3 regions of the Lysinibacillus sp. FSL K6-4013 genome follow, and region 2 is predicted to be linked to each of the others. Evidence: riboswitches for the same ligand, from Rfam matches in the RefSeq annotation. Region 2 holds a riboswitch; each other region holds the start of a gene.

The links. Region 2 has a riboswitch for cobalamin ahead of nikA (nickel ABC transporter substrate-binding protein). Riboswitches for the same ligand answer to the same signal wherever they lie in the genome.
Region 1: another riboswitch for cobalamin. It lies ahead of MHB39_RS20290 (iron chelate uptake ABC transporter family permease subunit); the one in region 2 lies ahead of nikA (nickel ABC transporter substrate-binding protein).
Region 3: another riboswitch for cobalamin. It lies ahead of cobT (nicotinate-nucleotide--dimethylbenzimidazole phosphoribosyltransferase); the one in region 2 lies ahead of nikA (nickel ABC transporter substrate-binding protein).

Annotation. Positions count from the first base shown of each region.
Region 1 is NZ_CP152031.1:4,093,110-4,096,397, forward strand. It holds gene dapF (diaminopimelate epimerase) at 1-6, opposite strand, end outside; gene MHB39_RS20285 (heme ABC transporter ATP-binding protein) at 65-850, opposite strand; gene MHB39_RS20290 (iron chelate uptake ABC transporter family permease subunit) at 856-1,902, opposite strand; cobalamin riboswitch at 2,048-2,236, opposite strand; gene MHB39_RS20295 (biotin transporter BioY) at 2,382-2,978, shown strand; gene MHB39_RS20300 (YdhK family protein) at 3,083-3,288, shown strand, end outside.
Region 2 is NZ_CP152031.1:2,368,203-2,371,490, reverse strand. It holds gene nikA (nickel ABC transporter substrate-binding protein) at 18-1,634, opposite strand; cobalamin riboswitch at 1,783-1,976, opposite strand; gene metE (5-methyltetrahydropteroyltriglutamate--homocysteine S-methyltransferase) at 2,115-3,288, opposite strand, start outside.
Region 3 is NZ_CP152031.1:1,281,451-1,284,738, forward strand. It holds gene MHB39_RS06035 (ABC transporter ATP-binding protein) at 1-1,370, shown strand, start outside; cobalamin riboswitch at 1,467-1,643, shown strand; gene cobT (nicotinate-nucleotide--dimethylbenzimidazole phosphoribosyltransferase) at 1,735-2,790, shown strand; gene MHB39_RS06045 (trimeric intracellular cation channel family protein) at 2,904-3,288, opposite strand, start outside.

The DNA of each region.
Region 1 (3,288 bases), 1.7 Mb from region 2:
TTGCATACAGTCACTCCTTAAAGGATGTTTTATGTATTTAATAGAAGATCTTGCTTTTCTATATTTAGCTAAACTTTTTCGTGAATTGTTCAGGAACATATGTAAGATACGGCTTCCCTGTCATTGGATGTGTTTGAATATCCGCAAAAACACCAAATACATCTTGCAGCACTGTTGGCGTAAGCACTTCCTCTGGGGTACCATGACAAACGATTCGCCCTTGCTGTAAAACGTAAATTTGATCGCAATACATAGCAGCAATATTCAAATCATGTAAAGCAGCTACGACGGTTAAATGCAAGGTCTGAATTAAATCCATAAGTTGAAGTTGATGTTGAATATCTAAATGATTCGTTGGCTCATCTAATATTAATACCTGTGCTTGTTGAGCAAGTGCTCTTGCAACCATGACACGCTTTTTCTCGCCACCAGAAAGCGAACTAAAGCTTCGTTTCTCTAAATGCGATATGCCCGTTTGCCTTAGAGCATCTTTAACAATTTGAAAATCTTTCTCTTGATCAAGCTCTAATAGCTTTTTATGTGGCGTTCTTCCCATACTGACTAAATCATGCACAGTGAAATCAAATAATACGGGTGTCTCTTGGCTTACAACAGCCAAATTTTTCGCAATAGCTTTACTTGATTGCTTTAATATATCTTGCTCATTTAATACTACTTTACCGCTTTCAGGTTTTAGCAGACGATACATATTTTTTAACAATGTTGATTTTCCGCTCCCATTAGGACCTATTAATCCAACAAATTGCTTTTCTTTTATTTGAATGCTTACATCATGTAGTATACGCTGATCGTAAATGGAGAATGATACTTGTTTCGCTTCTAATGTCATTGAAATTAATCTCCTTCACCGAATGAATAGTTGTTACGACGGAGAAGCCAAATGAAAAATGGTCCTCCACAAAAAGCTGTAATAATACCAATTGGCATTTCCTGGGGAGCAATGATGATTCGAGCAAAGGCATCTGCCCACACTAAGAATATTCCACCTATTAAAGCACTAATAGGTATCACGTATTTATAATTTGAGCCCACAATTAATCGCACAATATGCGGAATAATCAATCCCACAAAACCTATAGAACCACTAACTGCGACAAGCACACCTGTTAATAGAGATACTAGTAGTATTAACTGAATACGGAATTGCTGAAGATTAACGCCTAATGTCACTGCCGCTTCTTCTCCCAGTAATAATAAATTTAAATTGCGATAATGTAGCCACAGTAGCCCAAAAACAACAAAGAATACGAAAGCTGGAATCACAATATTATTCCATTTGGCTCCAGCTAAACTACCTAGCATCCAAAACATAACAGCCTTTAAGGCTCCTTCTTGCTTTGACATCATTAAAATAAAATTAGAGATAGCCGTTAAGATAAAGGACACAGCCATGCCTGCCAATAGCAAGCGGAAAATAGAGACACGTCCCCCAACACGTGATAAGAAAAAAACAAGTACTATGGCAAGTAATGAACCAAGGAATGCGGATACTGAAAGAGCGTAAATACCTAAAAATGAAAAGGCTCCTAAAATAATCACAGAAGTAGCTCCGACAGCTGCACCTGAAGAAATCCCTAGAATATACGGGTCTGCTATGGAATTACGTACAAGTGCCTGAATGGCTGCGCCTGCAATGGCTAACCCCGCTCCTACTATAGCAGCTAGCAAAACACGAGGTGCTCTTATTTGCCAGATGATGATTTCCTGAGAGCGACTCCAATCTTGCTCAATCGCATTTTGTATAAAAGGTATTTTAGAAAGAATCACTTTCCAGACATATAACGGTGTAACTGAAACTGAGCCAACCATTACAGCAAAGGTCATTGAAACAATTAAAACCATGAAAAGTACGAAGGAAAATAACATAAATTTTTTATTCATCTGTTTTAATCTCCTACTGAATATTGATGAATGAAGCAATAAAAAAAGGTATCCCATGCGAAAGTGCGCATAGAAATACCCTAGATTAAACAAAGTCAGAAAAATATCCAGCTATTGTCCGTAATTGCTTGCATCCTCGTGGGCATTACAGGTATTACTAAATGGCAGGTCTCCTGGCTTCGATTCACTATCCTATAATTGCCTTCCCATTCTTAAACAGTGGCAAATCATATTATAGGATTCCTCGTTACAGTTGCGGGACAGCGTCGGACTTCCACCGACTTCCCTTTTAAGTGATATTCAAAAATATCACACCAATAGTATTTGAAGTTATAAAATTGTGACGATTCTATCATACATTTTTATAGATAGATAGTCTACTTCAAGCAATTGAGTTAACTTATACGAATTATAAAGTTGACACAAATGCTTTCGTCTTTTACACTAACAGTAATAACTTATAAAACGAGGTGAACTTCATGGCAACCGTTACGCAACATAGTCATCATAAGTTAAGAACTGTTGACATTACCTATATTGGATTATTTTCAACGCTAATGATGGTGGGTGCTAATATCACGTCCTTTGCACCTTTTATGGTAGTTGGTGGTGTCCCCATTACGCTTCAAACCTTTTTTGCGATTTTAGCAGGACTTATTCTTGGTAGTAGAAAAGGTGCGCTCGCCTGTACAATTTATATGTGCGTAGGATTGGCAGGAGCTCCTGTCTTTGCTCGTTTCGGTGGTGGAATTGGCCAAATTTTAAGCCCAACCTTTGGGTTTATAATTACATTTATTTTAGCGGCATTTGTTGCAGGGTTGATTGTTGAACGAAGCGGTACAAAGAAAAGCTTTATCGTAGCTGCTTTGGTAGCAACAGCGATAAATTATTTGATAGGAACAAATTGGATGTTTTTTGCATACAAGCTTTGGGCAAGTGCACCAGAGAATTTTTCATATAAGCTCGCTTGGCTTTGGATGATTCCTCCTCTACCAAAAGATATTATTTTAGCTATTTTTGCTGGTGTCTTCGCCTATAGATTACAAAAAACATTGAAGATCATGCCCATTCAATAGCATATCTTCTCACCTATTTGTGCCAGATGTTTTTCATAGATCATATCCATCGTTTCTGCACATTTATTTGCTACATTAGGAGCAAAGAGTGAGGAGGATATCATATGAAATTCAATAAAAGATGGTCAGTCGGACTATTATCAGTAGTCGCTCTAATTAGTTTATCGGCTTGCACTGAGGAGCAAACAAAACCTGCATCCACTTCTAATGAAGCTGCTGAAAAAATGGATCATTCTACAATGAATCATTCAAGTTCTGGCGAAGTACCCGTAACATTAAAAAAAGCTGAGAATCCGAAATTTCCTGTAGG
Region 2 (3,288 bases):
CACTCTCTCCTCCACTTTTATTTTTCTTTAGCCATTTGTGCATAAGGTATATCATATTCAGATGCACGTGGGGCAAAATCCTTTAGAGATGGTTGATAAATCACATTATTTGTTTCGTAAGAAATAGGGTAAAAGAGTGCCTGGTCATGAAACATCGTTAAAATATTTGTGTAAAGCTGCACGCGTTCCTCTTCATCTGTCCCTACTAATAATTGGTGAATTTTCGTATCGATTTCTTTGGCGTTTGCTAAGCCTAATTTCGCCTCATACACACCACTAGCATTTGGTGTAGCTGATTCATTTGCAAAGCTATGTGGATCTGTAGGTGGTCCATTGGTCCGCCAGAAATTAATATCTACCTGGTCATCCATCAATTTTTGAAGACCGACCATTACATCTGCCCCTTCTAAATTCAACTGAACGCCAATTTTTGCGAGTTCACCTTGCATTAATTCTGCCATTGGTTTTTGAATCGCATCGGATGCAATGTAAATCAAATCTAAAGTCAACGGCTGTCCGTTTTTTGAACGAATTTTTTCACCCTTCGGTAATGTCCACCCTGCCTCATCTAGCAATTGTTGGGCTTTTTCTGGATTGTATACAATAGGTGCTAAATCTATATTGGCATAAGGAATTGCATCCCAGAACAATGTGTTCGCTACTTTTTCCGTACCATGTGTAATACTGTCGACCATTTGTTCCTTATTAATAGCATACTGAATGGCTTGACGTACCTTTAACTCAGATAATGGACCAGATTGTGTATTGAATAGCAGTGCTTTCGTAGATAAAGGCTCAGAGGTAGCAGTTTTGTATTTGCCACTGTCTTTTAAATACGTATAGTTATCTAAACTAATAATGCCACGGCCATAAATTAAATCTAATTCTTCGTTTTCAAATGCTAATGAAATAGATTCTGAGTCTGGGATAATTTTTACTTTTATTTGTTCTACTAATGGTTGTTCTCCCCAATAGTTTTCATTGCGACTAAATAATGCATATTCATCCTTTTTGTATTCAGTTAATACCCAAGGGCCTGTTCCAATCGGTGCTTTGATAGAATCTTGCGTCATATCACCATCTGGGAATCCGTTATCCCCTAAAAAACGGAAAGGTCTGACAAAGGCAAGTTCGTTTAAGACAGGATAATATGGCTCATCCAATTGCAGACGAATTGTAAAATCATCCACTTTTACAACCTCTTTCATGTGGTTAACCATCCCCATCCAAGAATGCATATCTCGATTCGCTAATACGGCGTCAAAGTTACGAATGACATTATCTGCATTAAATGTGGTGCCGTCTGAATATTTCACATCTTTTCTTAGATGGAAAGTATACGAAGTTTTATCCTCTGAGATGTCCCAGCTTTCGGCGAGCTTAGGCGTAACAGTACCATCATCGTTGTATTCCACCAAGGATTCATAAACCATTGCTTGGGCAGTCATTTGATTCGGTAAATATGTATGAGGATTCAATGGACCTACATCTAATGGCCAGCCAATCGTTATCATTTTTTCATCTGTTTGGTTTGCTGAGGTCTTTTCCTTTTCTTCATCCATGCCTGTACAGCCAGCAAGTAAACTGAACGTCAGGACAAGCAGGAAAGGAAGTAAATACTTTGTCAATCTCATTTTCTGTCTCCTATCTCTATTCGTAGTACAAATAAATCTACTTGTTGAAGAAGAGAAGGCATAAAAAAACCTTATTCTAAAAAAGAATAAGGACAGAAAAACCCACGATGAACAAGTCTCCATCCATCTCCCTATCTTTCGTAGATCATCAATGAATCTTCTTACAAGCAGGCATTCTGGCTCATGAATCATCATTTTGCTTCACCTTCCCAAGTACTCACTCAGTGGTATTTGAAACAAAACTACTCATTTACAGCTGCGGGACAGCATGGGGATTTCACCCATTTTCCTTTTAATTGAATGAAAGACGATTTCACTCAAACTTGTAATGATTGCTATGAAATTAGTAATAAACATAACATGCTCGCATGGTCACGTCAATTTTATTTTCTGAATATAATAAATAACATAAAAAGACTAGGGATTCACCCTAGTCTTCGTAATTGGAGAGTAGATGTAGTAGATTAAAAAATCATTTCGTTATCTTAATGTAGATTGCTGTACAGCTTGACGCAACGTTTTAGTAGCAGCAACCATATTGGCTAAAGCTGCAACGGTTTCTTCTTCTTTTCTCGTTTTTAAGCCACAATCTGGATTCACCCAGAATTGATGACGGTCCAGCACCTGTAGACTATCTTTCATAATAGTGAGCATTTCTTCCTCGCTTGGTACACGAGGGCTATGAATATCATAGACGCCTAAGCCAATTCCTTTATTATAGGGTTGCACTTGTAGTGAAGAAATAAGTTCCCCATGGCTTCGCGATGTTTCAATGGAAATCACATCTGCATCTAGTGCGCTAATCGGTTCGATGAAATCATTAAATTCGCAGTAACACATATGTGTATGGATTTGTGTTTCATCTTTGACACTAGATGTAGCAAGCTTGAAGGAATTGACAGCCCAATCTAAGTAAGCCCCCCATTCTTCCTTTCTAAGCGGTAAACCTTCTCTTAACGCTGGCTCGTCCACTTGAATAATCGAAATTCCTGCGTTTTCTAGTGCTTCCACCTCTTTGCGAAGTGCTAATGCAATTTGATAAGCGACATCTTGACGGGAAAGATCATCGCGCACAAAGGACCAATTTAATATCGTTACTGGCCCTGTCAGCATGCCCTTTACAAATCGCTTTGTTAGGCTTTGAGCATAGGCTGATTCTTTTACGGTAATTGGTGAGGCCCACGCAACATCTCCATAAATGATCGGAGGCTTCACACAGCGTGACCCGTATGAAACGACCCATGCTTTTTCTGTAAAGGCAAAGCCAGTCAATTTTTCACCAAAATATTCTACCATGTCTGTACGCTCAAATTCACCATGAACAAGTACATCGATATCTAATTCCTCTTGTATAGTGATCCAGCGCTTTGTTTCGTCTTCTAAAAATGTTTCATAGGCTTCATTCGATAATTGTTTCTTTCGCCACGCATTACGATTTCTTTTCACTTCATCTGATTGCGGGAAGCTACCGATTGTAGTTGTTGGAAACAGCGGTAATCCTAAGGCTTGTTGTTGGATCGTTTGTCGCTTCGTAAAATTACTGTGTCGTTCAAAATCTTGCTTTGTCACAGTTTGAACGGCTTGATGAATTAACTTATTTTGGCGGATTGGATGATTTTTTAGAGCCTCAATCGCCTTCATACTTTCTGAAAAA
Region 3 (3,288 bases), 1.1 Mb from region 2:
AAGCAAAAGGTGAACTGATGAATAAAATAGAAAATGATACAAAGGCATTTTCTGAGGTAGTATCAGAGTTTTTAAATATTGTTATAGATTTTATCAGTATAATAATTGTGTTAATAATATTGATCAATCTAAATTTTATTTTAGCTAGTATTTTATTCATAGCTTGTCCTTTAGCACTTATCATTTTTAAATATTATGGAAAAAAAATAAGGATGATGGATACTGCCATCAAAAAAGATTTAGATTCTTATTTAACCTATCTGGGAGAATTACTGTCATCATTTAAATTATTTAAGATATTTAATAATGAGGTAAACGCCATAGATAACTATCAAAAGAAAATTACCTTATTATACAAAAATACTCTTGATAAAATGCGTTTAAGCATAAAATCAGGATCAATAATAGAATTAATAAACTTTACAAGTTATTTGATTATCCTTATTATAGGTGCCTACTTTATTTATAAAGGAAGCCTCACGTTAGGAGTATTAATAGCATTCACAACCTATGCCAATAACTTTAGTCAGTCATTTTTAAGATTTTCCCAACTAAATTCATTTTTACAAGAAGCAATTGTGTCTGTAAATAGAGTGAAAAACTTAATGGAAGACAATAAATATCAGCTAAGGAAATTAGAAGTACCAGACTATGTAAATTCATCGCATCATTTTAATAAAGATAAAATAGTATTACGGAATGTAAGCTTTACCTATACTAATGCATTTTCTCCAGTTTTAGAAAATATAAATTTCCAAATACCTTTGAAGAAAATTGTATTGATTAAGGGAGAAAGCGGATCAGGTAAATCGACATTATTGAATATATTATCAGGTTTATACATTAATTATCAGGGTGAAATATTTCTATCCAATCAGAATATTAGATATATTCCTATTGATGTTTATAGAAAAAGGGTATGTTTGGTAACGCAAGAGCATTTTATAATGACAGGGACAATAAGGGAAAATTTGTTATTAGCAAAGCCGAATGCAACAGACGAAGAATTAATTCAAATTTGTAAAATGGTTAACATTTATTCATATATAGAAACGTTAGACTATAAATTTGAAACGCTTATAGGGCATAATGGGCTTGAATTATCTACTGGGCAACAGCAAAGACTTTCAATAGCAAGATCGCTTCTAAGAGATGCGGATATCTATTTGTTTGACGAGATTACTTCTGCGCTTGATAAAGACAACCAAATAAATATAGAATCATTACTTTTATATTTAAATAAAGAAAAACAAAAGACTGTTATATTGGTTACTCATCACCCTGCTTTAATAAATGAAGCAGATAAAATATTTGAAGTTGATAGGAATCAGGTGAACGAGAGGGATTCATTTGTTGTGACAGGTTCTTGATAAGCCTATATTGTTTGAATAGGTGGTGGTACTAAGTTAACACTCAAAAAATTTTTATCTATTGACACTAAAAAAGTTGTAAAGTAGATTTAACATAATTACATAAAAGCAATAGGTGCCCACTAGGGAGAATAGGGAATAAAGTGAAAAGCTTTAGCGGACCCGCCACTGTATAAGGAAGTTTCATAGTGTATGCCACTAGCGAATTGCTGGGAAGGTACTATGAGATGTTGAACTTGAGCCAGGAGACCTGCCTACTTGCTTTAGAAGATATAGATGATGGAAAAGTCTGTAGTTTATTTGTCATGACAATAAACTACAGACTTTTTATTTTGTCTTAATGAGAACGAGAGGAGAAATAATTATGCCATTATTACAAGACACGATTGAAAACATTCAAGGGGTTGATATGAAAGGTATGGAGCAAGCTAGAAAGCGGATTGATGCGCTTTGTAAGCCCCCAGGTAGCTTGGGTAAACTAGAATCACTTGCCGTACAGCTCTCTGGTATAACAGGACAATTATATCCGACGGTTGACAAAAAGGTGATGATTGTTTGTGCTGCAGATCATGGTGTATGTGAGGAAGGTGTAACCACGAATCCGCAAGATGTTACAGTCTTTCAAACATTAAATTTTCCTAAGGGGGGGACAGGCGTTTGTGCAATTGCGCGCATTACCAATGCAAAGGTGGTCACAGTAGATGTTGGGGTAAAAGCAGATATTCCACTTGATGCTGGTGTCATTATTCATAAAATTAAATACGGTACAGATAACATGGCACAAGGTCCAGCTATGTCCAAACAAGAAGCCATTCAATCGATAGAAGTAGGAATCCGTGTGGCCACTGAGGAAATCATACAAGGTGCTGATGTACTTGGTACAGGGGAAATGGGTATTGGCAATACAACACCAAGTGCTGCGATATTAGCTGTTCTGACTGGATGTGACCCTATAGAAGTAACAGGGTTTGGGGCAGGAGTTGGCCAAGGAGGCATTGCCTATAAAGCGGCGATTATTGAAAAAGCAATTACCTTAAATAAGCCTAATCCAAAAGATGCTATTGATGTTCTGGCTAAGGTAGGAGGATTAGAGATAGGGGCGATGACAGGTATTATTCTTGGGGCTGCAGTTCATCGTAAACCAGTGGTTATTGATGGATTTATTTCGACTATAGCTGCCCTCATTGCTTATAAGCTCGAACCAAAAGTAATCGATTATATTATTCCTTCCCATGCTTCAGAGGAGCCAGGGGCAAAAATTGCCGCTGCATTACTAGGTATTGAACCGATGTTGCACATGAATATGCGTTTAGGCGAAGGTTCTGGAGCAGCCTTAGCCTTTCCTATTTTAGATGCAGCTTGTTCAATGATGAAAAACATGGTGACATTAGAAGAAGCAATGCAGTTGTTAAAAAGATAAGCTAAGTTAATGTCTTCTTCAATCATATAAGGAATGAAACCCATAAAAGATTATTATTAGACAAAAAATAAAATAGCCAATGACTTAATTTTTGGTCATTGGCTGAATAGTATTTATGCACGATTTAACTTACGTAATGGCAAGCGCCACTTCATCGTATAGGAAAGAATACGTAACGCAGTAATTACCGCGAATAAAATATAAAGGAAAATGTCCCCTGTAAAAACCTCGAAGCCGATTAGTAGTCCAGCAAGAGCTGCCCAAACACCATAAACTTCATCACGGAGAACTAATGGTTTTCTTCTAGCTAATAAATCACGCACAATGCCACCACCTGAACCTGTTAACACAGCAGCTACAACTACAGCACTAACAGGCATATCCAGCTTGACAGCATAAAGTGCGCCTTGAATGGCGAACGCTGATAAGCCAATCGCATCTGTGAAGTTACCCCAACGATGCCAATGTTGAATCAGATGATGCGGAAAAATAAAAAAT